4 regions of the Streptomyces sp. WAC03905 genome follow, and region 3 is predicted to be linked to each of the others. Evidence: riboswitches for the same ligand, from Rfam matches in the RefSeq annotation. Region 3 holds a riboswitch; each other region holds the start of a gene.
What was found. Region 3 has a riboswitch for cobalamin ahead of metE (5-methyltetrahydropteroyltriglutamate--homocysteine S-methyltransferase). Riboswitches for the same ligand answer to the same signal wherever they lie in the genome.
Positions count from the first base shown of each region.

Region 1: another riboswitch for cobalamin. It lies ahead of AC2RP6_RS06400 (CoA-acylating methylmalonate-semialdehyde dehydrogenase); the one in region 3 lies ahead of metE (5-methyltetrahydropteroyltriglutamate--homocysteine S-methyltransferase).
Region 2: another riboswitch for cobalamin. It lies ahead of AC2RP6_RS04625 (ABC transporter substrate-binding protein); the one in region 3 lies ahead of metE (5-methyltetrahydropteroyltriglutamate--homocysteine S-methyltransferase).
Region 4: another riboswitch for cobalamin. It lies ahead of metE (5-methyltetrahydropteroyltriglutamate--homocysteine S-methyltransferase); the one in region 3 lies ahead of metE (5-methyltetrahydropteroyltriglutamate--homocysteine S-methyltransferase).

Region 1 covers NZ_JBXYDZ010000003.1:757,656-765,438, reverse strand. The annotation lists gene AC2RP6_RS06420 (3-hydroxybutyryl-CoA dehydrogenase) at 1-354, opposite strand, end outside; gene aceB (malate synthase A) at 351-1,946, opposite strand; gene aceA (isocitrate lyase) at 2,060-3,346, opposite strand; gene AC2RP6_RS06405 (short-chain fatty acyl-CoA regulator family protein) at 3,721-5,124, shown strand; cobalamin riboswitch at 5,259-5,443, shown strand; gene AC2RP6_RS06400 (CoA-acylating methylmalonate-semialdehyde dehydrogenase) at 5,636-7,135, shown strand; gene AC2RP6_RS06395 (acyl-CoA dehydrogenase family protein) at 7,132-7,783, shown strand, end outside.
Region 2 covers NZ_JBXYDZ010000003.1:374,764-382,546, forward strand. The annotation lists gene AC2RP6_RS04600 (CocE/NonD family hydrolase) at 1-319, shown strand, start outside; partial or broken gene AC2RP6_RS04605 (N,N-dimethylformamidase beta subunit family domain-containing protein) at 833-2,102, shown strand; gene AC2RP6_RS04610 (VOC family protein) at 2,186-2,590, shown strand; gene AC2RP6_RS04615 (ABC transporter ATP-binding protein) at 2,563-3,414, opposite strand; gene AC2RP6_RS04620 (FecCD family ABC transporter permease) at 3,411-4,439, opposite strand; gene AC2RP6_RS04625 (ABC transporter substrate-binding protein) at 4,436-5,431, opposite strand; cobalamin riboswitch at 5,474-5,610, opposite strand; gene AC2RP6_RS04630 (GNAT family N-acetyltransferase) at 5,759-6,232, opposite strand; gene AC2RP6_RS04635 (SMI1/KNR4 family protein) at 6,403-6,930, opposite strand; gene AC2RP6_RS04640 (glycoside hydrolase family 18 protein) at 7,144-7,783, shown strand, end outside.
Region 3 covers NZ_JBXYDZ010000003.1:1,088,938-1,096,720, forward strand. The annotation lists gene AC2RP6_RS07880 (enoyl-CoA hydratase/isomerase family protein) at 1-382, shown strand, start outside; gene mmsB (3-hydroxyisobutyrate dehydrogenase) at 376-1,296, shown strand; gene AC2RP6_RS07890 (enoyl-CoA hydratase) at 1,293-2,069, shown strand; partial or broken gene AC2RP6_RS07895 (CbtA family protein) at 2,290-2,901, shown strand; gene metE (5-methyltetrahydropteroyltriglutamate--homocysteine S-methyltransferase) at 3,022-5,346, opposite strand; cobalamin riboswitch at 5,506-5,724, opposite strand; gene AC2RP6_RS07905 (5'-nucleotidase) at 5,892-6,836, shown strand; gene AC2RP6_RS07910 (hypothetical protein) at 7,027-7,305, shown strand.
Region 4 covers NZ_JBXYDZ010000003.1:748,245-756,027, reverse strand. The annotation lists gene mmsB (3-hydroxyisobutyrate dehydrogenase) at 1-859, shown strand, start outside; gene AC2RP6_RS06380 (enoyl-CoA hydratase) at 856-1,632, shown strand; gene AC2RP6_RS06375 (CbtB domain-containing protein) at 1,982-2,209, shown strand; gene AC2RP6_RS06370 (CbtA family protein) at 2,222-3,049, shown strand; cobalamin riboswitch at 3,207-3,407, shown strand; gene metE (5-methyltetrahydropteroyltriglutamate--homocysteine S-methyltransferase) at 3,588-5,912, shown strand; gene AC2RP6_RS06360 (cytochrome P450) at 6,218-7,651, shown strand; gene AC2RP6_RS06355 (glucose 1-dehydrogenase) at 7,648-7,783, shown strand, end outside.

The DNA of each region.
Region 1 (7,783 bases), 330 kb from region 3:
CACGATCTTGTCCAGGGCGGTGAAGATCTCGGTCTTGGCGTCGGCGTTCTCGGTGACGGCCTCGATGACCAGCCGGCGGTCGGCGAGGTCCTCCAGGTCACCCGTGAACAGGAGTCGGGCCAGGGCGTCTTCCGCCGAGATCCGGTCGAGTTTCCCGCGCTGGACCGCGCGTTCGAGGGAGACGGCGATCCGCTCGCGGGCCGCCAGGGCGGCGGCCGCGTCGGCCTCGGCGACGACGGTGTCGAGGCCGGCGCGGGCGCAGACCTCGGCGATGCCGGCGCCCATCTGGCCTCCGCCGACGATTCCGACGCGTTGGATGCCGTGCGTGTCGTGAGGCTGAACCGGGGCGTTCACGCTGTCACCGGCGCGGAGGCGCGACGAACGAGGTGGCGGGAGTACGCGTCCGGGGTGAAGAAGGCCGGGAGCCGCCCCGAGAGAGCGCCGTCCACGAACACCTCGCGAGCTTCGAGCACCAGGGCCTGCGGATCCTCCTCCGCCAGGGCGGTGCATTCGGCGTCGAGGAGGTCGAGGACGGCGGCGCGTTCCAACCGGTCGTGGCGGAGCCACTGCCAGATCTGGACGCGGGCGATCTCGGCGGTCGCCGCGTCCTCCATCAGCCCGTACAGGGCGACGGCGCCGTGGCCGCGCAGCCAGGCGTCGAAGTAGCGCAGGGCCACGGCGATGTTCGAGCGGACGCCCTCGGGGGTGGGGGGTGCGGCGATCCGGCGTACCGAGAGCAGATCGGCCGCCGTGATCTCGACGTCCTGGCGTGTGCGCTCCAGTTGGTGGGGCCGGTTCCCGAGAACGCCGTCGAAGACCCCGCGGCAGACGGGCACGAGCCCGGGGTGGGCGACCCAGGAGCCGTCGAAGCCGTCCTCGGCCTCCCGCTCCTTGTCGAGGCGGACCTTCGCCAGTGCCGCTTCGTTCGCGGCCGGGTCCTTGCCGGGGACATGGGCGGCCATCCCGCCGACGGCGTGGGCGCCGCGCTTGTGACAGGTACGTACGAGGAGTTCGGTGTAGGCGCGCATGAACGGGGCGGTCATCGTGACGGCGGCCCGGTCCGGGAGCTGGAAGTCGGTACGGTGGCCGAAGGTCTTGATGAGGCTGAACAGGTAGTCCCAGCGGCCCGCGTTCAACCCGGCGCTGTGCTCGCGCAGTTCGTAGAGGATCTCCTCCATCTCGAACGCGGCGGTGATCGTCTCGATCAGGACGGTGGCGCGGACCGTGCCGCGGGAAATCCCCAGGAGGTCCTGGGCCATTACGAAGACGTCGTTCCACAGGCGGGCCTCGTACCGGTTCTCCAGTTTGGGGAGGTAGAAGTACGGGCCGTGGCCGGCGTCGATCTGGCGCTGCGCGCAGTGGAAGAAGTACAGGCCGAAGTCGACCAGGGAGGCGGGGACGGGTCGGCCGTCGATCTCGAGGTGTTCTTCGAGGAGGTGCCAGCCGCGCGGGCGGACCATGATCGTGGCGAGGTCCGTACCGAGGCGGTACTCCTTGCCCCCGGGCGTGGTGAAGTCGATGCGGCGTGCGATGGCGTCGAGCAGGGTCAGCTGGCCGCCGATGACGTTGTTCCACTTGGGGGCGGTGGCGTCCTCGAAGTCGGCCATCCAGACCTTGGCACCGGAGTTGAGGGCGTTGACGGCCATCCGGCGGTCCGGCGGGCCGGTGATCTCCACCCGGCGGTCGGTCAGTCCGGGCGCGGGCGGCGCCACCCGCCAGTCGGGGTCGGCGCGGACCGCGGAGGTGGCGCGGGAGAAGTCCAGCGGTGTCCCCGAGGCCAGGTTGCCGGAACGGCGGCGGCGCTCCTTGAGGATCTCCAGGCGACGCTCTGCGAAGGCCGCATCGAGGCGGGCGATGAAGGCGAGCGCAGCCGGGGTGAGGATCTCGTCGTGGCGTGCACCCGGTGTGCCGAGGACTCGGACACCGGCGGTCAGGGACGTGGACATCTGGTTCTGCTCCTCGGGGGTGGGCAGCCGGCGCCCGAGGCAGAGACCTCGGGCGCCTTCGGACGACGACGGTCGGAGGCCGGGCGTGGCCGGACGGGGGGAAGGAGCGGCTCCTAGTGGAACTGCTCCTCCTCGGTGGAGCCGGCGAGCGCGGTGGTGGAGGAGGCCGGGTTGACCGCGGTGGAGACCAGGTCGAAGTAGCCGGTGCCGACCTCGCGCTGGTGCTTGACCGCCGTGAACCCCTGGGCCTGGGCGGCGAACTCGCGCTCCTGGAGGTCGACGTAGGCGGTCATGCCGTGCTCGGCGTAGCCGCGGGCCAGGTCGAACATGCCGTGGTTGAGGGAGTGGAAGCCGGCCAGGGTGATGAACTGGAAGCGGTAGCCCATGGCCCCGAGCTCGCGCTGGAACTTGGCGATCTGGTCGTCGTCCAGGGCGGCCTTCCAGTTGAAGGAGGGCGAGCAGTTGTAGGCCAGCATCCGGTCCGGGTACCGCGCGTGGATCGCCTCGGCGAACTCGCGGGCCTGCGCCAGGTCCGGGGTGCCGGTCTCCACCCAGATCAGGTCCGCGTACGGGGCGTAGGCGAGGCCGCGGGCGATGACCGGGGCCATGCCGTTGCGGACGTGGTAGAAGCCCTCGGCGGTGCGCTCGCCCGTGCAGAACTCCGCGTCGCGCTCGTCGACGTCGCTGGTCAGGAGGGTGGCGGCGAGGGCGTCGGTACGGGCGATGATCAGGGTCGGGGTGTCGGCGATGTCGGCTGCGAGGCGGGCGGCGTTGAGGGTGCGGACGTGCTGGGAGGTCGGGACGAGGACCTTGCCGCCGAGGTGGCCGCACTTCTTCTCGGAGGCGAGCTGGTCCTCGTAGTGGATGCCGGCCGCACCGGCCGCGATCATCGCCTTGGTGAGCTCGAAGGCGTTCAGCGGGCCTCCGAAACCGGCCTCGGCGTCCGCGACGATCGGCGCGAGCCAGTCCGTCGTGTCGGTGCCGCCCTCGGCGGTGGCGATCTGGTCGGCTCGCAGCAGCGCGTTGTTGATCCTGCGCACCACCTGCGGGACCGAGTTGACCGGGTACAGGCTCTGGTCGGGGTAGGTGTGCCCGGCCTGGTTGGCGTCGGCGGCGACCTGCCAGCCGGAGAGGTAGATCGCCTGAAGCCCGGCGCGCACCTGCTGGACCGCCTGGCCACCGGTCAGCGCCCCGAGGGCGTGGACGTAGTCCCGCTCGTGGAGCTGTCGCCACAGCCGCTCGGCGCCGCGCCGGGCCAGGGTGTGCTCCTCGCGGACGCTGCCCGAGAGCCGCACCACGTCCTCGGCCGTGTAGGTCCGCTCGATGCCCGCCCACCGCGGGTCCGTGGCCCACTTCTGCTTGAGCTGCTCGGCGGCCGCCGTCGTGTTCGTGTCTGCCATGACCGTCACCGTCTCCATGAATCGTTTGGTCTGCCAACGCGCTCGTTCATCGCGGCGAGCTGATGGCACTCTGTGCCGCGTATCGGGGGTGCCGGCCGCCGGGCCCTGGGTGGAACTGAGCAATGTTGCAGGTCAGCCGAGCGTGGACTGCCGGGATCGCCGACGTCAGGGCGTGCGTCGTACCTGGAGTGTCCCTCTCGACTGCCGGGGTCCGGCGGCCGCAGGACAGACTCTGACAGCGGCACGCAGTGCCATCAATGAGGTATGCATGCCAACTTCTGCGAATCTTCTGCGGCCGTTCTGCCAAGGTTGCGAAGGGGGTGAACGGCCGCACCATGCGTAACCTGAAGCCGGTCGAGGCCGGAGGAGGCCAGGTGAGCAAGACGTACGCGGGGGCGCGGCTGCGGAGGCTGCGCGAGGAGCGCCGGATGAGCCAGGCGGAGCTCGCCCGGGTCCTGGGCATCTCCCCGAGCTACCTGAACCAGATGGAGCACGACTCCCGTCCGCTCACCGTCCCGGTGCTGCTCCGGCTGACCGAGGCCTTCGGAGTCGACCCCGGGTTCTTCTCCGAGCGGGATACAAGCCGCCTCGTCGCCGACCTGCGCGAGGCGCTCGCGAGTGAGGTCGCCGAGGCCCGGGTTTCCCCCTCCGACCTGGCGGAACTGGCCACCCGGATGCCGGCCGTGGCCGCCGTCCTGCTGGATCTGGGGCGGCGCAGCCAGCTCCTGGCGGAGCGGCTCGCGGACACCGCGGACGGACGGGACGGCGGCCCGGCGGCGCCGCGTTCGCCGCACGAGGAGATCCGCGAGTTCTTCTACCGCCGCCAGAACTACCTCCACGACACCGACCTCGCCGCCGAGGCCCTGGCCCGGGAGATCGGCATCCGCCCCGGGGAAGTCGTCCGGGTGCTGTCGCGCCGCCTCACCGAGCACCACGGACTCCGCCTTGCCGCGGACTCCGACCGCCTCCACCACTTCGACGCGGACGCACGGGTCCTGCACCTGTCCGGCCGGCTGCGGCCGGGCCAGCAGGCGTTCCGGATGGCCACCCAGCTCGCCCTGCTGGAGTACGGGGCGGAGCTGGACCGGCTGGCTGCCGAGGACTTCCCGCAGGACTCACCCGCCCACGGCCTGGCCCGGATCGGCATCGCGAACTACTTCGCGGCCGCACTGATCCTCCCGTACGGTGCCTTCCACACCGCGGCCGAGGAGTTCCGCTACGACATCGAACGCCTCACCGACCACTTCGGCATCGGCTACGAGACCGCCTGCCACCGCCTCAGCACCCTCCAACGCCCCAGGCTGCGCGGGGTGCCCTTCTCCTTCGTCCGCGTCGACCGCGCCGGGAACATGTCCAAGCGGCAGTCCGCCACCGGATTCCACTTCTCCCGCGCGGGCGGCACCTGCCCGCTGTGGAACGTGTACGAGGCCTTCGCCGCGCCCGGCCGCATCCACGTCCAGGTGGCCGCCATGCCCGACGGGCAGCGCTACCTGTGGACCGCCCGCGCCGTCACCCGTCACCGCGGCGGCTGGGGCGAACCCGGCAAGACCTTCGCCATCGGCCTCGGCTGCGAGATCCGCCACGCGCCGCGGCTCGTCTACTCCGACGGCCTCGACCTGGACAACGCCTCGGCGGCCACCCCCATCGGGATGGGCTGCCGGCTCTGTGAACGCCTCGACTGCCCGCAGCGCGCGGTTCCGCCCCTCGGCCGCCCTCTCGCGGTCGACGAGAACAGCAGCACCTTCATCCCCTACCCGGTCGCCCGCGACCGCGGGTGAGCACCGGACCCGGCCCAGCCGGCGCGCCTCCGCCTCGGTCACCGGGTCCCCCGCCCGCACGGCGGGCAGCTCGGCAGACGATGCGCGTGCTCCGACTTCAGGGCGCGCGGCGGTGGGTCTGGACTTACTAGGACGTCCAACTATATGTTCGTGGCACAAGGTCCGCGGTGCAGGGAAGCCGGTGCAAAACCGGCACGGTCCCGCCACTGTGACCGGGGAGTGCGCTGCCGTTCACACGCCACTGACGAGGTCGGTCGGGAAGGCGGGCGGCGCGCGGTGATCCGGGAGTCAGGATACCGGCCGCGGATGTTCCGTGTTGTCCACGAGGATGGAGCAGACACGCATGGCACCGGTTTGTACCCACGACCCTGGTGATCCGGCGGAGCGCACCCGCACCACGTCCGTGCGCTCGTAGTTCTCACGGCTTTCCGCAGCGGTGCACCCCCATCCGGGTGCCGTCCGCCGGTCCGTCGTGCCATCCCCGGATCCAACCTGACGAGAGCAGGCATCCATGGTCCGTGAACTCACCCATTTCATCGGCGGAAAGCACACCCCCGGCATGTCCGGGCTCTTCGCCGACGTCTACGACCCGAACACCGGAACCGTCCAGGCCCGCGTGCCGCTGGCCGGTCGCGCCGACACCGAGGCGGCGATCGCCAACGCGGAGGAAGCGCAGGCCGATTGGGGCCAGTGGAATCCCCAGCGGCGTGCCCGGGTCCTGCTGCGTTTCCTCCGGCTCGTCGAGGGCGAACGGGAGGACCTGGCCCGCATGTTGTCGGCCGAGCACGGCAAGACCGTCGCCGACGCCCACGGTGATCTGCAGCGAGGGCTGGAGGTGGTCGAGTTCGCCGCGGGGATCCCGCACCTGCTGAAGGGCGAGTTCACCGACAACGCGGGCACCGGGATCGACGTCTACTCACTGCGCTCGCCGCTGGGCGTGGTCGCGGGCATCACCCCCTTCAACTTCCCTGCCATGATTCCGCTCTGGCAGGCCGCACCCGCACTGGCCTGCGGCAATTCCTTCATCCTGAAGCCTTCCGAGCGTGACCCGTCGGTTCCGCTGCGCCTCGCCGAGCTGTTCCTGGAGGCCGGACTGCCGCCGGGTGTGCTCAATGTGGTCAACGGCGGCAAGGAGGCCGTCGACACCCTGCTGGAGGACCCTCGCGTACAGGCCCTCGGCTTCGTCGGATCCACCCCGATCGCCGCGCACATCTACGCCACGGCCGCCGCCCACGGCAAGCGTGCCCAGTGCTTCGGCGGCGCCAAGAACCACATGATCGTCATGCCCGACGCCGATCTCGACCAGGCCGTGGAGGCCCTCATCGGCGCCGGCTACGGCTCCGCGGGCGAGCGGTGCATGGCCATCGCCGTCGCCGTCCCCGTCGGCGAGGACACCGCGAACGCCCTGGTGGCCAGGTTGAAGCAGCGGATCGCCACCCTGCGCGTGGGCCGCTCCGACGACCCCGGGGCCGACTTCGGACCGCTGGTCAGCCGCGACGCCCTGGACCGGGTGAACCGCTACGTCGGCATCGGAGCCACCGAGGGCGCCGAACTCGTCGTCGACGGCCGCGGGTTCACCCTGCCCGGACACGAGAACGGCTACTTCGCCGGAGCCACCCTCTTCGACCGCGTGACCCCCCAGATGCGGATCTACCGCGAGGAGGTCTTCGGCCCGGTGCTGTCCGTCGTACGGGCCGCCGACTACGAGGAAGCCCTGCGCCTGCCCACCGAGCACCCGTACGGCAACGGCGTCGCGATCTTCACCCGCGACGGCGACACCGCACGCGACTTCACCCGCCGGGTGGGCGCCGGCATGGTCGGCGTCAACGTGCCGATCCCCGTCCCCGTGGCCTACCACACCTTCGGCGGCTGGAAGCGGTCCGGCTTCGGCGACCTCAACCAGCACGGCCCCGACTCCGTCCGCTTCTACACCCGCACCAAGACCGTCACCTCGCGCTGGCCCTCCGGGGCCAAGGAGGCCGCGAGCTTCACCATCCCGACGATGGGCTGAACGCCGTGACGACCACCCTCACCGAGGACCAGCTCGCCCTCGCCGAAGTCACCCTCGACTTCGCCCAGGAGCAGCTCGCCCCGCACGCCGTCGCCTGGGACCAGGACAAGCACTTCCCCGTCGACGTCATCCGCCGGGCCGCCGCGCTCGGCCTCGCCGGCGTCTACGTCCGTGAGGAGAACGGCGGTTCGGGCCTGTCCCGCGCCGACGGCGTCCTCGTCTTCGAGACCCTCGCCACCGGCTGCCCGTCCATCGCCGGATACCTCTCCATCCACAACATGGTCGCCTGGATGGTCGACCGCTACGGCGACCGCTCCCAGCGCGAGCGCTGGCTGCCCGGCCTCTGTACCGCCGCGACCCTGGGCAGTTACTGCCTGACCGAACCGGGCGCCGGGTCGGACGCCGCCGCGCTGCGCACGCGCGCCGAGCGGCAGGGCGACCACTACGTGCTGACGGGGGTGAAGCAGTTCATCTCCGGAGCCGGCGCGTCGGACGTCTATGTGGTCATGGCGCGGACGGGTGACGCCGGCCCGGCCGGGATCTCGGCCTTCGTCGTCGAGCGCCAGGACCCGGGGGTGTCCTTCGGGCCCAACGAGCGCAAGATGGGCTGGAACGCGCAACCCACCCGCCAGGTGATCCTCGACGGCG
Region 2 (7,783 bases), 710 kb from region 3:
CCTGACCGTCCGCAGCTCCGCCGACGCCACGACCCTGGTGGCCTACCTCTTCGACGTCGGCCCCGACGACACGGCCCGCATCATCACGCACGAACCCGTCACCCTGCGGGACCTGTCCTCCACTGAGAACCGCGTCACCACCTGGCAGCTCCAGGCCGCCGGCTACGACATCGCCCCCGAGCACCGGCTCATGCTGGTCGTGAACAGCCGGGACCAGCTCTACTCCGACGCCGACACCGACGCCGGCGCCGAAGGCAGCACCACCACCATCACCTCCACCGACGACTCCGCCGCCCACCTGGTGCTGCCCCTCGGGTAGTCCCGCGCCGGCGGGACACCCGCCCCCGCCGCCCCGCCGCCCCCGGCCCACCGGCCGCGCCCCAGGTCAGCAGGGGGGCGGGGCGGTGGGGGCGGGCCGCGAAGGGTGACATAGCGTGCCCTCATGGATCAGGAGCACATAGCCGGGCCGGCCGGCGACGGCGGCGCGGGCAGGCGGCGGTTCCTCGCGATCGCCACGGGCGCCGCGACGGCCGCGGGACTCGGGGCGGTGGCCGGCTGCACGGAGGGGGACGCCGGCGCGGCGGGCGACCGCGGCGCCGACGGCCGGAACGGGACGCCGGCGCCGGACGGCAAGCCGTCGGCGGCCGCGGGCCACGGTTTCGACGTGCGGGCCGAGAACGCCCGTCCGGGCCATGCCGACTGGCCGGTGACGAAGGCCGGACCGGCCCGTGCCGTCGAGGGCTTCGCCGACAGGGTCAGCGTGCTCCCGGGCGAGTCCTTCGGACTGTACGTGTCGACGACCGCGCCCCGGTTCACCGTCTCCGCCTACCGCATGGGCTGGTACGGCGGCGCCCGCGCCCGGCTGGTGTGGCGCTCGCAGGCCCTGCCGGGCGTACGGCAGCCGGACCACACCGTCGACGCCGACACCCGGATGGTCCGCACCCGGTGGGCCCGCACCACCACGGTGGAGACGAAGGACTGGCCGGAGGGCAGCTACCTGCTGCGCCTCGACGCGCAGGGCGGCGAGGGCGGCCAGCGTTTCGTGCCGGTCACCGTCCGGTCGGCGGCCACGGCCGGGCGCACCGTCGTCGTCAACGCGGTCGCCACCTGGCAGGCCTACAACCGCTGGGGCGGCTACGGCAGTTACGACGGCCCCAACGGCGGCTACGCCTCGCGCTCCCTGTCCGTCTCCTTCGACCGGCCGTACGACTACGACGACGGCGCGGGCCTGTTCCTGGTGTACGAGGCCCCGCTGATCGCCCTCGCCGAACGGCTCGGCATACCCCTCGCCTACGCGACCACCACGGACGTCGCGCGGGAGAAGCGGCTGCTGGAGGGCGCCGCGGCGGTGCTCTCGCTCGGGCACGACGAGTACTGGTCGCCGGAGCAGCGCGCCCACTTCACGGCCGCCCGCGACGCCGGCACCAACATCGCGATCCTGGGCGCCAACTGCTGCTTCCGCCGCATCCGGCTGGAGGCCTCCGAACTGGGGCCGGACCGGACCCTGGTCTGCTACAAGTCCTCCTACGCCCAGGACCCGGGCTTCAAGCGGGGCCATCCCGCGACCGTGGACTTCCGTTCGGCGCCCGGCGCCGACCCGGAGAAGCTCCCTGCTCGGCGTGATCTACGACGGCTACCCGGTGGACGCCCCGTACGTGGTGACCCACCCCGGCCACTGGCTGTTCGAGGGCACCGGCGCGAAGGCGGGCGACCGCTTCGAACACCTCGTGGGCGTGGAGTACGACAAGGTCAACACCGGTTTCACCACGCCCAGGCCGATCGAGATCCTGGCCCACTCCCCCGTGGTGTGCGAGGGCCGCCCCAGCCACCAGGACACCGCGTACTACACGGTGCCGAGCGGGGCGGGCGTGTTCGCCACCGGCACCATGCGGTGGGTGGAGGCCCTGGACGCGACGGGCGACGGCCGCAGCGGACGCAACCACGGCCTGGACGCGCGGTCCGGGGCGCTGACCACCCGGGTGACGGAGAACCTGCTGCGGGTGTTCGCGGCGGGCCCGGCCGGCCGCACGCACCCGGCGCAGGACAACGTCAAGGCGGTGTACGGGACTTCCAGCACTCCTGATCGGCAGGACACCCGCTAGGGTGGCGTCACGGCATCGCGTGCCGGTCACCGACCGGGTGAGGCATGGAGGTGCCGTGATGTGCCTTCCGGAGGCATTCACCCATGTCCGTACAGCTGAACCACACGATCGTCCACGCCCGTGACAACCGGGAGTCCGCCGCATTCCTGGCGCACGTCCTCGGCCTGGAGGTCGGGCCCGAGTGGGGGCCGTTCGTCCCCGTCGAGACCGCCAACGGCGTCACCCTGGACTTCGCCACCATCCCGGCCTCGTCCATCACCCCTCAGCACTACGCCTTCCTCCTCTCCGAAGAAGAGTTCGACGTCGCGTTCGAGCGGATCCGCGCCGCGGGGGTCCCGTACTTCGCCGACCCGCACGGCAGGATCCCCGGCGAGATCAACCACAACGACGGGGGTCGCGGCGTGTACTTCACGGACCCGGCGGGGCACGGGATGGAGATCATCACGCGCCCCTACGGGTATCAGGAACCCGTGACGGCGGGCAGGTAGACGACGTTGGGCGCGCCCGTGTCGGGGTGGATCCCGACCCGGGCGCGCACTCCGTAGACCTCGGCCAGCAGTTCTTCGGTGAGCACCGCACGCGGCGGCCCCGAGGCGACGACGCGGCCGCCCGACAGGACGTACAGCCGGTCGCAGAAGGCGGCGGCGAGGTTGAGGTCGTGCAGGACGAGCAGGCTGGTCGCGGGCAGTGCCCGGACCAGGCCGAGGACCTCCAGCTGGTAGCGGATGTCCAGATGGTTGGTCGGCTCGTCGAGGGCGAGCAGCCCCGGGTCCTGGACGAGGGCGCGGGCCACCAGGACGCGTTGCCGTTCGCCGCCGGACAGTTCGTCGAAGCGGCGGTCCGCGAAGGGGCCGGCGCCCACGGTCTCCAGGGCTCCCGTGACGCGCCGTACGTCGTCCGGACCGTCCTGCTGCCAGAAGCGCTTGTGCGGGCTGCGCCCCATGGCGACGACCTCTCGGACGGTCAGCCCGAAGGTGCCGGTGGCGTCCTGCGGCACCACCGCAACGCGCCGCGCCCGTTCCTTGACGGTGAGCGCGTCCGCGTCCGCGCCGTCCAGCAGCACCCGGCCGGCGGTCGCCCGCAGGGTGCCGTAGACGCAGCGCAGCAGGGTGGTCTTGCCGCTGCCGTTGGGGCCGACCACCCCCACCGTCTCGCCGGGCCGGGCGGTGAGGTCGATCCCGTGGAGGAGGGTGTGTCCGTCGGTCTCGTGGCTCAGGCCTTCGACGGCGAGTCCCACCGGCCGGGAGGCGCCGGCCGTCGCGGGCGGCGCGATCGGCCCGGTCGACCCGGACGGTTCGGTCGTCGCGGTCATCCGGTCACTCCTTCGGTGCGGGTGGAGCGGCGCAGCATCCAGAGGAAGCAGGGCCCGCCGACGAGGGCGGTGACCACGCCCACCGGTATCTCCTCGGGGGCGGCGGCGGTACGGGCGACCAGGTCGGCCAGGACCAGGAACACCGCACCGCCGAGCGCGGCGACCGGCAGCAGTGCCCGGTGGCCGGCGCCCACGGCCATCCTGGCGGCGTGCGGGACCATCAGCCCGACGAAGCCGATCGCCCCGCTGCAGGCGACGAGCACGCCGATGACCAGTGAGGTCAGGACGAACACCGCGGCGCGGAAGCGTCCGGTGTCCAGGCCCAGGGTGTGCGCGCCCTCCTCCCCGGCGAGGAGCAGGTCGAGCGGCCGGGCGAGGGTGAGGAGCAGTGCCCCTCCGACGATCAGCGCTGCGGCGGGCAGGGCCAGTTCCTCCCAGCGCGCCCCGCCGAGTCCGCCGAGGGTCCAGAAGAGCACGGAGCGGATCTGGTCGGGGTGCGCGGCGAGGACGAGGACGAGGCTGGTGAGGGCGGACAGGATGTACTGGACGGCCACGCCGGCCAGGATCAGCCGGCCGGTGGTCATGGTGCCGCCGCGCCGTGCCATGGCGTAGACGGCGACGAGCGCTGCCATGGAGCCGGCGAACGCGGCCAGCGGTACGCCCATGCCGAATCCGGCGGCGGCCGAGCCGAAGACGATCACGAGGACGGCTCCGGCGGAGGCGCCGGAGGAGGCCCCGAGCAGGAAGGGGTCCGCGAGCTGGTTGCGTACGAGGGCCTGGAGCACGGTGCCCGCCACGGCGAGCCCCGCTCCTACGACGGCGCCGAGCAGGATCCGCGGCATGCGCACGTCCCACACGATGGAGGCGAAGGCTCCGGTGGGCCGGTCCCCGGCGAGACCGCCGAGGACGATGTCGAGCACCCGGTCGGGGGCGATCCGTACGGGGCCCAGCGCCAGGCCGGCGAGGGCCGACGCGGCGAGCGCGGCGGTGAGTACCGCGAGGACCGCCCCGGTGCGCTGCCTCACGCGGCGTTCGGGTGGAGCTGGCCGCCCAGCGCCTCCACGGCGTCCGCCACCCGGACGCCGAGGACGACGGAGGAGAGCGGCAGCACGACGAACCGCCGGTTCTTGACGGCGGGCACCTCGGCGAGGGCCGGGTCGTTCAGGAGTCGCTGCTTCTTGGCCTCGACGGTGGTGCCGCCGTAGTCGTAGATGAGGACGACCTCGGGCTTGCGCTCGATGACCTTCTCCCAGGCGACGTCGCCGAAGGTGTCTTTGAGGTCGGCGAAGACGTTCGTGCCGCCGGACAGGGAGATGATCTCGTTGCCTATGCCGTTGCCGCCGGAGGTGGAGGCGGATGCCTCGCCGGAGTCGTAGGCGAAGACGGTCGGCCGGGGGCGGTCCTTGACCCGTGCGGTCACGGCGTCGATGCGGCGCTGCTCGTCCGCGATGAGCTCCGTTCCGCGGTCGGGCACGCCGAAGGTCCGGGCGACCTCGGTGATCTCGGTCCGGAGCTGGTCGAGGCCGACGGCCCCTTCGGTGCAGTACTCCACGTTGAGGCGGGAGTTGATGCCGGTGCGGGCGAGTCCCTCGCGGTCGCGGCCCTGTGCCTTGTCGAAGGCGCTGGCGTAGCCGCCGTAGACGAAGTCGGGGTCGGCTCCGAGGAGGACCTCCTTGGAGGGGTATTCCTCGGCCAGCACCTTGATCTTGTCGTAGGCGGGCCGGTAGGCGGGCAGTACGGCGTCGTCGAGGTAGGCGGTGCCGGTGATGCGGTCCCCCAGGCCGAGGGCGAGCAGCAGTTCGGTGGAGTGCTGGTTCATGGTGACGGCGCGCCGCGGCGGAGCCTGGTAGGTGCTGCTCACACCGCAGTTGGTGACGGTGTACGGGAAACCGGGCGCGGCGGCGGGGTCGCCGGTGGCACTGTCCGGGCCGGCCCCGGGTGAACCGGCGCAGCCGGTCAGGGATATGAGGAGCGCGAGGGGGGTGAACGCGCGCAGGGCGGCGCGGGAACGCGACATGGCGGGGCCTCTCCGGGGGATCCGCGTCCCCTGGTCGACGTGAAGGAGCAGGGGCGGTGCGTCAGTGTCTGACTCCCGGTCTCCCGCGTGGGGAGACCGGTCACAGTGGCGGGACCGCACCGGAATCGCACCGGTTTCCTGTCCTGCACCGCCTGGTTACGCGCCCAGTCTGCCAGAACGCCCACGTGGGGTGGGGTGGGGGCCGGATTCGGCGGGGGTCCCCGTGGCTTCAGCGGACCAGGTGCGCGTCCTCCTCGGCCCACCGCCGGAACGACCGGCCCGGGACGCCGGTGATGCCCGACGGGCCGCGCGGCCGGCGGGCACGACCTACGTCGTGATCAGGTCCATCCCGGGGTACCGGGCGGGGACGAAGCCCGCGGCACGGTACACGGGCTCGCCCGCGGAGCTGGCGTGCAGTTGGACGTAGTGGACGCCGAGTCCGTTCAGCCACTCGACCAGCCCGGCGACGATCCGTCCCGCATGGCCCTGCCCGCGGGCCGCCGCCTCCGTGACCATGCCGTCGATGTAGCCGCGCCGCCCGTCCGGCCACCGCGGCCCGGGCAGGTGGTACGTCACCCAGGCCATGCCCGCGGCCAGCAGCGGCTCACCGGGCCCGCCGCCGACGACCAGACAGGTGCAGTCGGACCGGTCCCCCGCGACCCGTTCGGCGAACCAGCCGCGGGCGATGGCCCGCCACGGCGCGTCGGCCGGTCCGGGGTCGACGCCGAGGGCGTCGAGCGCGGCGGCCCTGAGCCGGATCAGTTCGGGTATGTCGGCGGCGGTCGCCGTACGGGGCTGCATGGTCGGTGTCCTCCTGGGGCTCCCCAACTGGCTGCATACAGCACGAACTTTAGGCACGCACGCCGGCCGGCCGGCGTGCGGGGCTTCCCGGTCGGACGGCAGGACCGGGCCTCACTCGGTCCAGGTGCGCAAGCGCGCCGGGGTTCCAGCGAATTGGCCGCCCCGCGGCGTCAGCGGCAGAGCTCCAGGATGGTGTCGTCGAAATCGGGGAACTCCTCGGCCGCCAGCTCGATCACGGCGCCCGCCGTGCGGCGCGCGTCGGGAGCGAACCGCTCGGCCACGGCCGTCAGCGCCTCGTCCGGGCGCGAGGTCCAGGCGGCGCCGTACGGCGCGGCCGCCTCGTACGGTCCGCAGCCGTCGGCCAGCAGCCACAGGAAGTCGCCCAGATCGCGGGACACGACGGCCGTCTCCCCCTCGGACCCGAGGAACACCACCGGCTGGTCCGCCACCGCCAGCCCCGGCCGGACGAGCCAGAACGCCGCGTACCCGCCCGTGCCGTCCTGGCCGAAGACGCGGAAGACGCCGCCGTCCAGCTCGTTGTTGCCGGTCCAGGCCCGGAACCAGTCCGTGGTGTCCTCGGCGGACAGGAAGGCCTCGAAGGGCTCGAAGTCGACGCCGTCGCCCTCCGCGTAGTCGAAAGGCGCCGCCATGGCGGCCGCGAGCGCGGCGGGGAACTGTCGGTCGTCGGTGAGCGTCACTCGCACACACTACCGAGGCGCTGCGGCCGCAGTTCGATCAAGGGGGTCGGGAGGAAGCCGCCGCGGGCGGTCCCCGAGGGCATCGGGCCCCCTCGCCGCTCGGGAGCGACCGGTTTCGGCCACCCCCTTGACCGCTCTGGTCCAGACCAATAGTTTCCGGCATGCACCGCCGCACGCGCTCACGCCCACTCCTCGCATCCGCAAAGGAAGCCCATGCGCCGCAGCATGCTCGGCAGACTGGCCGTAGCCGCCTGTTCCCTCTCCCTCCTGACCGCTTTCGCCCCCGCCGACGGGGACGCGTCCGCCCACGGAGGAGCCGGCCGCTCGTACAAGAAGGTCGGCTACTTCACCCAATGGGGCGTCTACGGAAGGGACTTCCAGGTCCAGGACCTCGACGCGAACGGCTCCGCCGGCAGACTCACCCACATCAACTACGCCTTCGGCAACGTCAGCGCGGACGGCAAGTGCTTCACCGGGAACGTGCCCGGCGAGGCCGACGCCTGGGCCGACTACGCCCGTCCGCTCGACGCCGCGAACTCCGTCGACGGGGTCGCCGACACCTGGGACCAGCCCCTCGCCGGCAACTTCAACCAGCTGCGCGAGCTCAAGGCGAAGCACCCCGGCCTCAAGGTGCTGATCTCGCTGGGCGGCTGGAGCTGGTCCACGCACTTCTCCGACGCCGCGCTCACCCCTGCCTCCCGCAAGGCATTCGTCGCGTCCTGCATCGACCTGTACATCAAGGGCAACCTCCCCCAGGACGGGACCCGGGGCGGGGCCGGAGCCGCCGCCGGCGTCTTCGACGGGATCGACCTCGACTGGGAGTGGCCCGGTTCCGCGGGCGACACCGACACCA
Region 3 (7,783 bases):
TTCCGCCGACACCGCCGAGGAGATCGTCGCCCGGCTGCTGGCCTCGGGGGAACCCGCCGCCAAGGCCGCGGCGGACACCCTCCTGTCCAAGTCCCCCACGGCGGTCAAGGTCAGCCTGGCCGCGCTGCGCCGGGCCCGCCGACTCGGACCGCTGGAACGCGTCCTGGAACAGGAATACCGCGTCTCCTGCACGGCGCTGTCCTCCCCAGACCTCGTCGAGGGCATCCGCGCCCAGGTCATCGACAAGGACCGCACCCCGCACTGGTCCCCCGCCACCCTCGAAGAGGTCAGCCCCGCCGCCGTGGACCGGTTCTTCGCCCCGCTCGACGCGCACGAGCTCCGGCTCGGCGCGACCGCTCCGTCTCAGGAGGTCGTCTGGTGACCAGCACCACCGTCGCGTTCATCGGGCTCGGCCACATGGGCGGCCCGATGGCCGCCAACCTCGTCAAGGCCGGCCACCGCGTCCTCGGCTTCGACCTCGTACCCGAGCTGCTGGCCACCGCCGCCGCCCACGGGGTCGAACCCGCTCCGTCCGCAGTCGGAGCCGTAGCGGACGCCGAGGTGGTGATCACCATGCTGCCGGCCGGCCACCACGTCCTCGCCCTCTACCGCGAGCTAGGCGTCCTGGCCGCAGCCCGGCCCGGCACCCTGTTCGTCGACTGCTCCACCATCGACGTCTCCGACGCCCGGGCCGCCCACGAGGCCGCCGCCGCGGCCGGTCACCGGGCACTGGACGCCCCGGTGTCCGGCGGGGTGGTGGGTGCTGAGGCGGCCACGCTCACCTTCATGGCGGGCGGCGGACCCGAGGAGTTCGCCGCCGCCGAGCCGCTGCTCGACGCCATGGGCAAGAAGGCCGTGCACTGCGGCACGGCAGGCGCCGGCCAGGCGGCGAAGATCTGCAACAACATGATCCTCGCCGTCTCGATGATCGGGGTCAGCGAGGCCTTCGTCCTCGCCGAGAGCCTGGGCCTGGACCACCAGGCCCTCTACGACGTCGCTTCCACGGCATCGGGCCAGTGCTGGGCCCTGACCGTCAACTGCCCGGTCCCCGGCCCCGTTCCGGCCAGCCCCGCCAACCGCGAGTACCGCCCCGGCTTCGCGGCCCCGCTCATGGCCAAGGACCTCGGCCTCGCCGCCAACGCCCTGCGGGCTGGCGGGGTGGACGCGCCCCTGGGCCTCAAGGCTGCCGAGCTCTACGCGGCGTTCGCCGCGGGCGACGGCGCGGAGCTCGACTTCTCGGCAATCGTCCGCACCCTCCGACCGGCCGGACCGAACCAGAACGGAACCACCACATGACCACGTACGAGACCATCCTCCTCGAGCGCAAGGGACGCGTCGCCGTCCTGACCCTCAACCGGCCCCAGGCGCTCAACGCCCTCAACCTCCAGGTCATGACCGAGGTCGTGGCCGCCACGGAGGCACTCGACCGGGACCCTGACGTCGGCTGCATCGTCCTCACCGGCTCGGCGAAGGCGTTCGCGGCCGGGGCGGACATCAAGGAGATGCGCCCGCAAAGCTACATGGACATGTACCTCAGCGACTGGTTCACCGCGTGGGACCGGCTCGGCCAGGTCCGTACACCCACCCTCGCCGCGGTCTCCGGGTACGCCTTGGGCGGCGGATGCGAGCTGGCCATGCTCTGCGACATCCTTCTTGCCGCCGACACCGCGAAGTTCGGTCAGCCCGAGATCAAACTCGGTGTCATCCCCGGCATCGGCGGCTCCCAGCGCCTCACCCGCGCCGTCGGCAAGGCCAAGGCCATGGAGCTGTGCCTGACCGGCCGCACCATGGACGCCGCCGAGGCCGAGCGCGCCGGGCTGGTCTCCCGGATCGTCCCCGCCGACGAGCTGCTCGCCGAAGCCCTCGCCGTGGCCACGACCGTCGCCGAGATGTCCAAGCCGGTCGCGATGATGGCCAAGGAGGCCGTCAACCGCGCCTTCGAGACCACCCTCACCGAAGGCGTCCGCTTCGAACGCCGCCTCTTCCACGCGGTGTTCGCGACCGCCGACCAGAAGGAGGGCATGTCCGCCTTCGTGGACAAGCGCCCGCCGCACTTCACCCACGGCTGAGCACACCGGGTGACCCGGGGCGGCACACCCACCGCCCCGGGCCGCCTGCCCCGCCGGGAGGAACAGGCCCATGCCGTCTCGCGTCCCGGGCACCACGTGTGATCAGGGACTCATCCGCTTGGACCAGCAAGGTCGCGGACTGTAGCGTCACGCCGACATCTGCACATAGCAGCGACGGCGAGACGGAAGCCCGGTGTGAATCCGGCATGGTCGCGCCACTGTGTGCTGCGACGACACTCCCCATCCGGGGTGGCGGCCGCGGCAAGTCAGACTCGTCAGCCGCCCCGTCCAGTCCACCGACGGCCTCGCCACCGGTGTCCTGGTCTGCGGCGTCGCCCTGGGCGGCATCGCCTCCCTCGCGTTCTCCTTCGTCCTGGGCCGCGTCGGCGGCTTCAGCCCGCGGGCCACGGCCGCGCTCACGGCAGCCGGCGCCTTCACCACGGTCTACTTCGTGCCGTTCCTGAAGTACCCGGCCAACCCGCCGGCCGTCGGGAATCCCGACACCATCGGGCAGCGCACCACGCTGTTCTTCCTGATAATCCTGCTCAGCGTCCTGCCCGGCGTCGGCGCGCTCATCGCGGGCCGCCGGCTGGCCCCGCGGCTGGGCAACTGGAACGCGACGCTGACGGCGGGCGCCGCTTTCGTCGCCGCCGCGGCGCTGGCCTGACAGGTACTCCCGGACAACACGGACGCCGTCAAGCCCGAGTTCCCCCCGGCCCTGCTGTGGGAGTTCCGGGTCGCATCGGTGACCGTCCAGGTCGTGATGTGGGTCGTGTTCGCCGTCGTCTTCGGCGTCCTCGCCCAGCGGCTCCTGGCCCACCGCGCTGACCGCGCCGGTAGGGAAGCTACGGCCCCGCAGCCGGTCTCGCCCTCGGCTGATCCTCGCACCGAAGCCACCTTCAGAGCCCTGGCGCCCCGGACAACCGGGACGCCAGGGCTCTGTTCGTGCAGGTCAGGCGTGGTCGCGGGCAAGGCCGGCGCGGACCTCACGGGCAGCGACCACCAGGTTCTCCAGGGACGCACGGGTCTCGGGCCAGCCACGGGTCTTCAGCCCGCAGTCGGGGTTGACCCACAGCCGCTCGGCCGGAATGGCCTCCAGGCCCGTCCGCAGCAGAGCGGCCGCTTCCTCAGAACTGGGGACGCGCGGGGAGTGGATGTCCCACACGCCCGGCCCGGCCTCGCGGGGGTAGCCGTGGGCGGCCAGTTCCCGAGCGACCTGCATGTGCGAGCGGGCGGCCTCCAGGCTGATGACGTCCGCGTCGAGGTCGTCGATGGCCTGCACGATGTCGCCGAACTCGGCGTAGCACATGTGGGTGTGGATCTGGGTATCCGGCCGGACCCCGGAGGTCGTCAGGCGGAACGCCTCGGTGGCCCAGGCCAGGTAGTCGGCGTGGCCGGCGGCGCGCAGCGGCAGGGTCTCACGGAGAGCCGGCTCGTCGACCTGGATCACCGACGTCCCGGCCGCCTCCAGGTCGTTCACCTCGTCCCGCAGGGCGAGCGCGACCTGGCGGGCGGTGTCGCCCAGCGGCTGGTCGTCCCGCACGAAGGACCAGGCGAGCATGGTGACCGGCCCGGTCAGCATGCCCTTGACCGGCTTGGCCGTCAGGGACTGCGCGTACGAGGTCCAGCGGACGGTCATCGGATCGGGCCGGGAGACGTCCCCGGCCAGCACCGGCGGGCGGACGTAGCGGGTGCCGTAGGACTGGACCCAACCGTGCTGCGTGGCGAGGTAGCCGGTCAGCTGCTCCGCGAAGTACTGGACCATGTCGTTGCGTTCGGGCTCGCCGTGCACCAGGACGTCCAGACCGGTCTTCTCCTGGAAGGAGATCACCTCCTCGATCTCGCCCTTGATGCGGGCCTCGTACCCGGCCGGGTCGATCCGTCCGGCCCGCAGGTCGGCACGGGCCGCGCGCAGTTCGTCGGTCTGCGGGAACGAACCGATCGTGGTGGTCGGCAGCAGGGGCAGACCCAGATGGGCCCGCTGGGCGGCGGCGCGCTCGCCGTAGGGCTGGGCGCGGCGGCCGTCGGCGTCGGTGACGGCCGCGGTACGGGCGCGGACGGCCGGGTCGTGCGTGATGGGGGAGGCTGTCCGGGAGGCGAGGGCGGCCCGGTTGGCGGAGAGCTCACCGGCCACCGCCGCGGTGCCGGACCTGAGGCCCTTCGCGAGGGTCGCGATCTCGGCGGCCTTCTGCCGGGCGAAGGCGAGCCAGCGCACGATCTGCGGGTCGACGTCCCGTTCCGCGGCGGCGTCGAGCGGGACGTGCAGCAGGGAGCACGAGGCTGCCACGTCCACCCTGTCGGCCAGGCCGAGCAGGGTCCCGAGGGTGGTCAGGGACCTCTCCAGGTCGTTGACCCAGATGTTGCGGCCGTCCACGACCCCGGCGACCAGGCGCTTGCCGGGCAGTCCGCCCACGGCCGCGAGGTCGTCGAGCTGAGCGGCGGCCGGGCCGGTGAAGTCGAGGGCGAGGCCTTCGACGGGCGCCTTCGCCAGGACGGGCAGGGCCTCCCCGAGCCGGTCGAAGTAGGAGGCGACGAGCAGCTTGGGCCGGTCGGTGAGTGCGCCCAGGTCACGGTAGGCGCGGGCGGCCGCGTTGAGATCGGCCGGGGTGCGGTCCTGCACCAGGGCGGGCTCGTCCAGCTGCACCCACTCGGCGCCGGCGGCACGCAGGGCTGCCAGGACCTGGGCATATACGGGCAGGAGCCGGTCGAGCAGGGTCAACGGCTGGAAGTCCGCCGCCACGCCGGGTGCAGGCTTGGCCAGCAGCAGGTAGGTGACAGGACCGACCAGGACGGGACGGGCGGTGTGACCGAGGGCGAGGGCCTCTCCGAGCTCGGCGACCTGCTTCGCGGGGTCGGCGGTGAAGACGGTGTCCGGCCCCAGCTCGGGGACCAGGTAGTGGTAGTTGGTGTCGAACCACTTGGTCATCTCCAGCGGCGGCACGTCCTGTGTGCCCCGGGCCATCGCGAAGTAGCCGTCCAGTGGGTCGGCGGCGACCGCGGCCCGGTGGCGTGCGGGGACCGCGCCGACCATGACGGTGGTGTCCAGGACGTGGTCGTAGTACGAGAAGTCCCCGGTGGGTACTTCGGTGAGGCCGGCCGCGGCGAGTTGCTGCCAGGCGGTACGGCGCAGGCCGGCAGCGGTGGCGTGGAGGGCGTCGGCGGTGACGCGGCCCTTCCAGTAGCCCTCGATCGCCTTCTTCAGTTCACGGTTCCCGCCCTGACGGGGGTAGCCGTGGACGGTGGCACCTGCTGCCGCTGCTGCAGACTGGGTGGTCACGGAGATCTCCTTCGCGAGATGAATCCCTGAGATCCCGATGGGACACGTCAGGCACGAAGGGGTACCGGAAGCGGACGGCCCCGACCCCTACGGCCGGCCGTTCTCGCTCTGTACGCCGACCCGCCCACGAGGTCACCGGGATGTCCGCACACGGAATCGTCCGCGTGCGGGCAACGGGCAGGTCTTCGGACTCGCGGGCACGCAGGCCACTGGGCCGGCACCTACTGGCCGTCGCTTCCCAGGACCTCACGGTCCCAGTGCGTATGACGGCGGTCGTTCCCGCTCACCGCTGCGGGGCAGTCCCGGATTCCCACCGGGTTCCCTCTTACGACGCATCCCGCCTGGCGGACGGGGCGAACCAGCTGCCCGGCCAGCCTAGGCCGTGCGCCCGCTGGGCGACGACCGCCGTCCATTATTCGGACGAGCGAACGAGACACAGCCGCCCGGAGCGCAGCTGGTCACCGAGCAGAGATCGCACATGTTTTCGGCATATTCAAACAGGCGATAACCCTCTCAATGTTGCACGTGTGCCAGCAGGGGGCGAGATGAAGTACGACCTGTCCGACCGCCTCGTCATCGGGATCGCCTCGAGCGCCCTCTTCGACCTCACCGACTGCGACACGGTCTTCCGGGAACAGGGCGAGGACGCGTACCGGTCCTACCAAGAAGACCATGTGGACGACATCCTGACCAAGGGAGTGGCCTTCCCCTTCGTCCGGCGCCTGCTGTCGCTCAACGACCTCGCGGATCCCTCCGATCCACTGGTCGAGGTCATCATCCTGTCGCGCAACGACCCGGATACCGGACTCCGCGTCATGCGCTCCATCGCGGCGCACGGCCTGCACATCAGTCGGGCCGTCTTCCAGCAGGGCCGGCCGTCACACCGCTTCATGCCCGCCTTGAACATGTCCTTGTTCCTCTCGGCCAACGGATCCGATGTTCGGGAAGCGGTGACCGACGGAATGCCGGCGGGACACGTACTCGCGACGGAGCGGGTCGATGACGAAGCCGACCAGGAACTCCGCATCGCCTTCGACTTCGACGGCGTACTGGCCGGGGATTCCTCCGAGCAGGTCTTCCGCACGGTCGGCATCGAGGGGTTCCGCGCGTACGAGGTCCTCAATGTGACCACCCCTCACGACCCCGGACCCTTGAAAGAATTCCTTGCCGGCATCAACCGCATCCAGCGTCGCGAAGAGGAGGAGCGCCACAAGGATCCCGCCTACCAGCCCCGTCTCCGGGTGTCCCTGGTCACCGCCCGGGACGCCCCCGCACACGAACGTGCCGTGCGGAGCCTGAAGCAGTGGGGCCTGCGCGTCAACGACGCCTTCTTCCTCGGCGGCATCGACAAGGCCGCCGTGATGAGCGCCCTCGACCCGCACATCTTCTTCGACGACCAGGTCTCCCACCTGAACGGCACGGCACCGGCCACCCCGAGCGTCCACGTGCCGTTCGGAGTCGTCAACGCTCATCCGTCGGGGCCGGCATGAAACGCGGGCTGTTGCAGCCGGCTGCTGACGGCGGGTCGAGCCAGCTCAGGCAAAGCCTGCCTCGCGTCCGGGCGGCGTGGCTGTCAGTGGTTCCTGTCACGATCGGAGTTCGGACCATCGCATTGCACCGGGGGAATGGGCCGGATCAGAGCAGCGACCCTGCGTGGTCGCGTGAAGAGCGGAGGCCAGCATGCCCAACCGGTACGTAGGGCTCGCAGGCTTCGGCCAGCCACTGGATCTCACGAAGCATGACCTCGGAGTGGCCGGCGGGGCCGTCCTGCTCGAACAACTCCTCAGCGACCGACGGTTGCCCGTGCCTCTTCGCGGGCTCTCGTGCGCGGAGGTGTGCGAGGAGCGGGGCTTCATCGAGCCGATGTCGGTGTACCGGCGGCTTGGCAAGGTCGTCGCCGCCCACATGCGCAGCGCCGCCGAAGACCGGCACCACGGTGGCGGGGAGCAATCCGCGTGAGATTCAGGCCCGAAATGCGGCGGCCCGCCGGGCTGGCGTGCTGGCCTCACCTCCCGTCGGGCTCCCCACTCAATGATGTCGCGGTAGGGGGCATCGACGGAATCATCGTGCCGGCAGTACACCTGTCCCTGCGGCAATGCTTCACCGTCCCCAAGGCCGCGCCACTGCCTCTCGCTCGGCGGGGTGCGGTCGTCCGGCGAAATCAGCTCCTTGTTGCAAGCGCAATCCAGCTGGACCCGCCATCGGTAGTACCGGTCCGGGTCCGGCGCGAAGAACGGCCACAGCACGGGAGGAATCCCCCTGCGTCGCTCGGAATTGAATTCCTCGTACTCGCGCAGGACGGCCGTGCGCCGCTTTGCCCGGCCGGGAAGCCGGCGCGCTTCGGCGGCGGTCGCACACCTGCGGCAGGGTCGGTCACGTTCGAGTCCTCTCGCACAGCGAAACACTGCTGCCGACGCTAGAAACTCTGAGGTCGAAC
Region 4 (7,783 bases), 340 kb from region 3:
GCCGATGGCCGCCAACCTCGTCAAGGCCGGCCACCGCGTCGTCGGCTTCGACCTCGTACCGGAGTCGCTGGCCACGGCGGCCACTGCCGGTGTCGAGCCCGCGGCCTCCGCCGTCGCAGCCGCGACGGAAGCCGATGTGGTGATCACCATGCTTCCGGCGGGCCGGCACGTTCTGGCCCTCTACGGTGAGCAGGGGCTGCTGGCTGCTGCGCGACCGGGGACCCTGTTCGTCGACTGCTCCACGATCGACGTGGCCGATGCCCGTGCCGCCCACGAGGCCGTAGTCGCGGCCGGTCACCGGGCACTGGACGCCCCGGTGTCCGGCGGGGTGGTCGGTGCCGAGGCGGCCACGCTCACCTTCATGGCGGGCGGCGGGGCGGACGAGTTCGCCGCGGCCGAACCGCTGCTCGACGCCATGGGCAAAAAGGCGGTGCACTGCGGCGCCGCGGGTGCCGGGCAGGCCGCGAAGATCTGCAACAACATGATCCTCGCGATCTCGATGATCGGAGTCAGCGAGGCGTTCGTCCTCGCCGAGAGCCTCGGTCTCGACCACCAGGCCCTCTACGACGTCGCCTCCACCGCCTCCGGCCAGTGCTGGGCCCTCACCGTCAACTGCCCGGTCCCCGGACCGGTCCCGGCCAGCCCCGCCAACCGCGACTACAGCCCCGGCTTCGCCGCCCCACTGATGGCCAAGGACCTCGGCCTCGCCGCGAACGCACTGCGCTCCGGCGGTGTGGAAGCGCCGCTGGGCCTCAAGGCCGCCGAAATGTACGTGGCGTTCGCCGCCGCCGAGGGCGCGGAGCTCGACTTCTCGGCGATCGTCCGCACCCTCCGACCGCAGAACGGAAACCCCGCATGACCGCCTACGAGACCATCCTCCTGGAACGCAAGGGCCGCGTCGCCGTCCTCACCCTCAACCGGCCCGAAGCCCTCAACGCCCTCAACCTCCAGGTCATGACCGAGGTCGTGGCCGCCACGGAAGAGCTGGACCGGGACCCGGACGTCGGCTGCATCGTCCTCACCGGCTCCGCCAAGGCCTTCGCCGCGGGAGCCGACATCAAGGAGATGCGTCCGCAGAGCTACATGGACATGTACCTCTCGGACTGGTTCAGCGCCTGGGACCGCCTGAGCCAGGTACGCACCCCCACCCTCGCAGCGGTCTGCGGATACGCCCTCGGCGGCGGCTGCGAGCTGGCGATGCTCTGCGACATCCTGCTCGCCGCCGACACCGCCGAGTTCGGTCAGCCCGAGATCAAGCTCGGCGTCATCCCGGGCATCGGCGGCTCCCAGCGCCTGACCCGCGCCGTCGGCAAGGCCAAAGCCATGGAACTGTGCCTCACCGGGCGAACCATGGATGCCGCCGAGGCCGAGCGAGCCGGGCTTGTTTCCCGTATCGTGCCGGCCGGCGAACTGCTCGCCGAGGCCCTCGCGGTGGCCACGACCGTCGCCGAGATGTCCAAGCCGGTCGCGATGATGGCCAAGGACGCCGTGAACCGCGCCTTCGAGACCACCCTCGCCGAAGGCGTCCGCTTCGAACGCCGCCTGTTCCACGCGGTGTTCGCGACAGCCGACCAGAAGGAGGGCATGTCCGCGTTCGTGGACAAGCGCCCGCCGCACTTCACCCACAGCTGAGCCCGCCCCCGCGTCCGGGGCCGGCAGATCCAGCCTTCCCCGGACCGGGTACTGGGCACGGGGAGGGCCGCCGGGTTTTCGGTGGGTGTGCGGCGGCCGAACTGCGCGCCCTGGCACCCGCTGTGATCAGGGACTCACGGTCTTGGCCGGGGGCCCGCCACGCGGTAGCGTCAACGCGACATAAAGACATAGCGACGACGGCGAGACGGAAGTCCGGTGTGAATCCGGCATGGTCGCGCCACTGTGTGCTGCGGCGGCTCCTCCCGGGGGGCGTCGCGGCGAGTCAGACCCGAGGACCGTCGTCCTGCACCACCGTATGGGACGCGTTGTTCCCCGAGGAGGTTCCATCATGGCCGAGGCCGTCGCTTCCGCTGCCGTATCCACCCCCGCCCTCGCCCCGTCGGCTCCGCTGCCCGTCAAGGCCGTACTGCCCTGGGCGGTCTTCGTCGGCCTGCTGATGCTCGTGGCCCTGTACTTCGTCGGTGCCGAGCAGGGTGCCACCGCCGTGTTCGCCGGCGAGGGCGTGCACGAGTGGGTGCACGACGGCCGCCACCTGCTCGGCTTCCCCTGCCACTGAGAGGCCGCGCACATGTACGCCTCCACTGTCAGAGGTCTCCTGGTCCGCGGCATGCTCGCGGGCCTGATCGCCGGACTCTTCGCCTTCGCCGTCGCCTATGTGGTCGGTGAGCCCCCGGTCCGCGGTTCCATCGCCGTCGAGGAGGCCGCGGCCGCCGGGGAAGCGGCTCCCGCGGCCGGTCACGCCGGTCACGGCGGCGCGGCCGCGCCGGACGCGGCCGCCGAGGAGGAGGAAGAACTCGTCAGCCGGCCGGTCCAGTCGACGGCCGGCCTGGCCACCGGCGTCCTGGTCTACGGGGTCGCGCTGGGCGGCATCGCCTCCCTGGCGTTCTCCTTCGCCCTCGGCCGCGTCGGCGGGTTCAGCCCGCGGGCCACGGCCGCGCTCACCGGCGCGGGCGCGTTCGCCCTCGTCTACCTCGTACCGTTCCTCAAGTACCCGGCCACCCCGCCGGCGGTCGGCAACCCGGACACGATCGGACAACGCACCACCCTGTTCTTCCTGATGATCCTGCTGAGCGTGCTGCTCGGCGTCGGCGCGATCATCCTCGGGCGACGACTGGCACCCCGCCTGGGCAACTGGAACGCGACACTCACCGCGGCCGGCGCCTTCGTCGTCGCCACCGCCCTGGCGTTCGTGTTCCTGCCGGACAACAGCGACGCCGTCCAGCCCGGTTTCCCCGCCGCCCTGCTGTGGGAGTTCCGGATCGCCTCCCTGGCCGTCCAACTCGTCCTGTGGACGGTGTTCGCCATCGTCTTCGGCGCCCTCGCCCAGAAACTCCTCGCCACGCGGACCGAGGACGCGGAAGTGACGGCCCGGCAGCAGGTGCCCGCCCTCGGCTGATCCGCGCACAGCACCACCTGCAGAGCCCTGCCGCCCCCGAAATCCGGAGCGGCAGGGCTCTGTTCGTTGCCCGGCCCACGTCCCTCTGTCCATCATGTGGTCCGCAATGTGGACGGTTCTGCTCGCGCTTCGGAAAATCCGCCTAGGGTGGCCGGTGCAGCTGGTTCGCCCCGTCCGCCAGGCGGGATGCGTCGTAAGAGGGAACCCGGTGGGAATCCGGGACTGCCCCGCAGCGGTGAGCGGGAACGACCGCCGTCATACGCACTGGGACCGGACAACGGTCCTGGGAAGCGACGGCCAGTAGGTGCCCGCCGGGAGACCGGCAGGCGTGCCCGCGAGTCCGAAGACCTGCCCGTTGCCCGCGTGCGGACGATTCCGCGTGCGGACATCCCGGTGACCTCGTGGGCGGGTCGGCGTACACAGCGAGCGGCAGCTGCGGCATCGTCCCCGCGGCGTGGTCCGCCCGCTCCGTCGTTCCCTTCGCGTCCGCGTCCCGTCGCCGGGATGTTCCTGGACACATCTCGCGAAGGAGAGTTCCGTGACAGCGAAGCCCGCAGCCGCGGCAGCACGAGCCACCGTGTACGGCTACCCCCGCCAGGGCCAGAACCGCGAACTGAAGAAGGCCGTCGAGGGCTACTGGAAGGGCCGCGTCACCGCCGACGCCCTCCGGGAGACCGCAGCCGCATTGCGCCGTTCCAACTGGCAGCAGCTCGCCGCCGCCGGCCTCCACGACGTACCGACCGGTGACTTCTCGTACTACGACCACGTGCTGGACGCCAGCGTCATGGTCGGCGCCGTCCCCGCCCGCCACCGGGCCGCGGTCGCGGCCGACGCACTCGACGGCTACTTCGCCATGGCGCGCGGCACCCAGGACGTGGCACCGCTGGAGATGACCAAGTGGTTCGACACCAACTACCACTACCTCGTCCCCGAGCTCGGACCCGACACCGTCTTCACCGCGGACCCCGCCAAGCAGGTCGCGGAACTCCGTGAAGCCCTCGCCCTCGGGCACACCGCACGACCGGTCCTGGTCGGCCCGATCACCTACCTGCTGCTGGCCAAGCCCGCTCCTGGCGTGGCCGCCGACTTCGAGCCGCTGACGCTCCTGGACCGGCTGCTCCCCGTGTACGCCGAGGTCCTCGCCGCCCTGCGGGCGGCCGGCGCCGAGTGGGTGCAGCTGGACGAGCCCGCCCTGGTCCAGGACCGCACTCCGGCCGATCTGAACGCCGCCGCCCGCGCCTACCGCGACCTCGGCGCGCTGACCGACCGGCCCAAGCTGCTGGTCGCCTCCTACTTCGGCCGCCTCGGCCAGGCCCTCCAGGTCCTGGCCGCCTCACCTGTAGAGGGCCTGGCCCTCGACTTCACCGAGGCCGGCGCGGCGAACCTGGACGACCTCGCCGCCGTCGGCGGGCTCCCCGGCAAGCGCCTGGTGGCCGGTGTGGTCAACGGACGCAACATCTGGATCAACGACCACCAGAAGTCCCTGACCACCCTCGGTACCCTCCTCGGTCTCGCCGACCAGCTGGACGTCGCCGCGTCGTGCTCCCTGCTGCACGTTCCCCTGGACGCCGCCGCCGAGCGGGACATCGACCCGCAGATCCGGCGTTGGCTCGCCTTCGCCCGCCAGAAGACGGCCGAGATCGCCACCCTGGCCCGCGGTCTGGCCCGGGGCACGGACGCCATCGCCGCGGAACTCGCCGCGAACCGCGCCGACCTGGCCTCCCGCGCCAGTTCGGCCCTCACCCACGACCCCGCGGTCCGGGCCCGCGCCGCGGCCATCACGGACGCCGACGGACGGCGCTCGCAGCCCTACCCCGAGCGGTCCGCCGCCCAGCGGGCACACCTGGGCCTGCCGCTGCTGCCCACGACCACCATCGGATCGTTCCCGCAGACCGACGAGCTGCGCGTGGCCCGCGCCGACCTGCGCGCCGGCCGCATCGACACGGCCGGCTACGAGGCACGCATCAAGGACGAGATCGAAGAGGTGATCTCCTTCCAGGAGAAGACCGGCATCGACGTCCTGGTGCACGGCGAGCCCGAGCGCAACGACATGGTGCAGTACTTCGCCGAGCAGCTCACCGGGTACCTCGCCACACAGCACGGCTGGGTCCAGTCCTACGGCACCCGCTACGTCCGCCCGCCGGTACTGGCGGGGGACATCTCCCGCCCCGAACCGATGACCGTGCGCTGGACCTCGTACGCCCGGTCCCTGACCTCGAAGCCGGTGAAGGGCATGCTGACCGGTCCGGTCACCATGCTCGCCTGGTCCTTCGTACGCGACGACCAGCCGCTCGGCGAGACCGCCCGCCAGGTCGCGCTCGCGCTGCGCGACGAGGTGAACGACCTGGAGGCCGCCGGTACCCCGGTGATCCAGGTCGACGAGCCCGCCCTGCGCGAGACGCTCCCGCTGCGGGCCGCCGACCACGCCGCATACCTGGCCTGGGCCACGGAGTCCTTCCGGCTCACCACCAGCGGGGTCTGTCCGGACACCCAGATCCACACCCACATGTGCTACGCCGAGTTCGGCGACATCGTCCAGGCCATCGACGACCTCGACGCGGACGTCATCAGCCTGGAGGCCACCCGATCCCACATGCAGGTGGCGCGCGAACTCGCCGCCCACGGCTACCCCCGCGAGGCCGGCCCGGGCGTGTGGGACATCCACTCCCCGCGCGTCCCCTCCGCCGAGGAAGCCGCGGACCTGCTCCGGACCGGCCTCAAGGCCATCCCGGCCGAGCGCCTGTGGGTCAACCCCGACTGCGGCCTGAAGACCCGCGGCTGGACGGAGACCCGCGCCTCTCTGGAGAACCTGGTCACCGCCGCCCGGGAGATCCGCACGGAACTCGCGACCGACGGGTCCTGACGACACCGGTCGCGGGCCGGAGTCCTCAGGGGCGCCGGCCCGCGACCGGCCGTGAACCCATGGGTGTCTTCGGTGTCTTCGGCGCTTTGACGTGGCCGGCCACGCCGGGCCGGACCAGCGGCCGGGAGGGTCTTGACGGGAGTGGAGGCCGCTGGCCACCATGTCCGGGCGAACCAGCTCTGCGTTCTTCGGGAATTCCCAACGCGTAACGCACTTCTCCGAATCGACCGCCCTCGGGATCCGGCGGGGCCTCGTCGACGAGGCGTGCCATCACGATCGAGTGAGCCCTTCCTGGAGGTCGAGCCTTGGGCACCGCGCCGGAACCGCCGCCCGACCACCCGTACGCTTCCCCCGCAGCCCCGATGCTCCCGCCCCTTCCGCAGGCGCCCGGGCGGCTGCCGCTCCTCGGCCACGTCATCCCGCTGGTGCGCAGTCCGCTGGCGTTCCTCGCCGCGCTCCCCGCGTGCGGTGACGTCGTCGAGATCCGGTTGGGGCCGATCCGGGCGGTGGTGGTGTGCGATCCGGCCACGACGCACCACGTCCTGATGGACGACAAGACCTTCGACAAGGGCGGCGAACTCATCGAGCGGCTGCGGGAGGTGATCGGCGACGGCCTGGGACTGTGCCCGCACGACCAGCACCGGCGCCAGCGGAGGCTGGCCCAGCCGGCGTTCCGTCATGAGCGCATCCCCGGCTACGCCGACCGGATGGCGGAGCACACGGCGGACGTGACCGCGGCCTGGCAGCCGGGGCAGGTCCTGGACGTGTACGCCGAGATGACCGGCCTCACCACCAGGGTCCTGCTCGCCTCGATGTTCTCCAGCGCTCTGCCGGGGCGGGCCGACCACGAGGCGCTCCGCCGGGACGTCACCACCGTCGTCGACAGCGTGTACCGGCGCCTGCTGACCCCGCGTCCGCTGCTGCGCCTGCCGACTCCCGCCAACCGCCGCTACCGGCGTGCGAACGCCCGGCTGCACACCGTCGTGGAGTCGCTGCTCGCCCGGCGCCGGACCGATCCCGGTCGCGCCGGGGACCTGCTGGCCGCGCTGGTGTCGGCCGGCGAAGGCACCTCCGTGACGGCGGACGAAGGCCTTTCCGCGTCCGAGGTCGTCGCCAACACGCTGATGTTCCTGCTGGCCGGCATCGAGACCACCGCCTCCGCACTGGCCTGGGCGCTGCACCTGATCGCCGCCCACCCCGACGTCGAACGCGAGCTGCACGCCGAAGTCGACACGGTCCTCGGCGGCGGCCGCCCCCGCCACACCGACCTGCCCCGGCTCGGGCTGACCGGCCGGATCGTCACGGAAACACTTCGGCTCTACCCGCCGGGCTGGCTCTTGACCCGCACCGCCACGGCCGACACCCACCTGGGCGGACACCCCATCGCCCGCGGTACCACCGTCGTCTACAGCCCCTACATCCTCCACCGCCGCGCCGACCGGTTCGAAGCCCCGGAACGGTTCGACCCCGACCGCTGGCTCCCCACGCGCCCACGGCCCGACCGGCAGGCGTTCATCCCGTTCAGCAGCGGCAGCCGCAAGTGCATCGGCGACGCGTTCGCCATCGCCGAGGTCACCCTGACCGTGGCCGACATCGCTTCGCGCTGGACGTTGCGGCACGCACCCGGACCACCTGTCACGCCCGCCAGAAGCGCCAGCCTCTACCCGCGGAACCTGCGCATGCGGGTCGAAGCGCGGCGTCCGCAGTCGCCGCACCCGACCACGAGGAGTCCGCGATGAAGCCGATGCTGGAGGGGAAAGCCGTGCTCATCACGGGTGCGGCGGGCGGGATCGGAGCCGCCGCCGCTCGCGTCTTCAGTGCGCACGGCGCCCGACTGGTCCTCGCCGACGTCAACACCGAGGGCGGCCGGC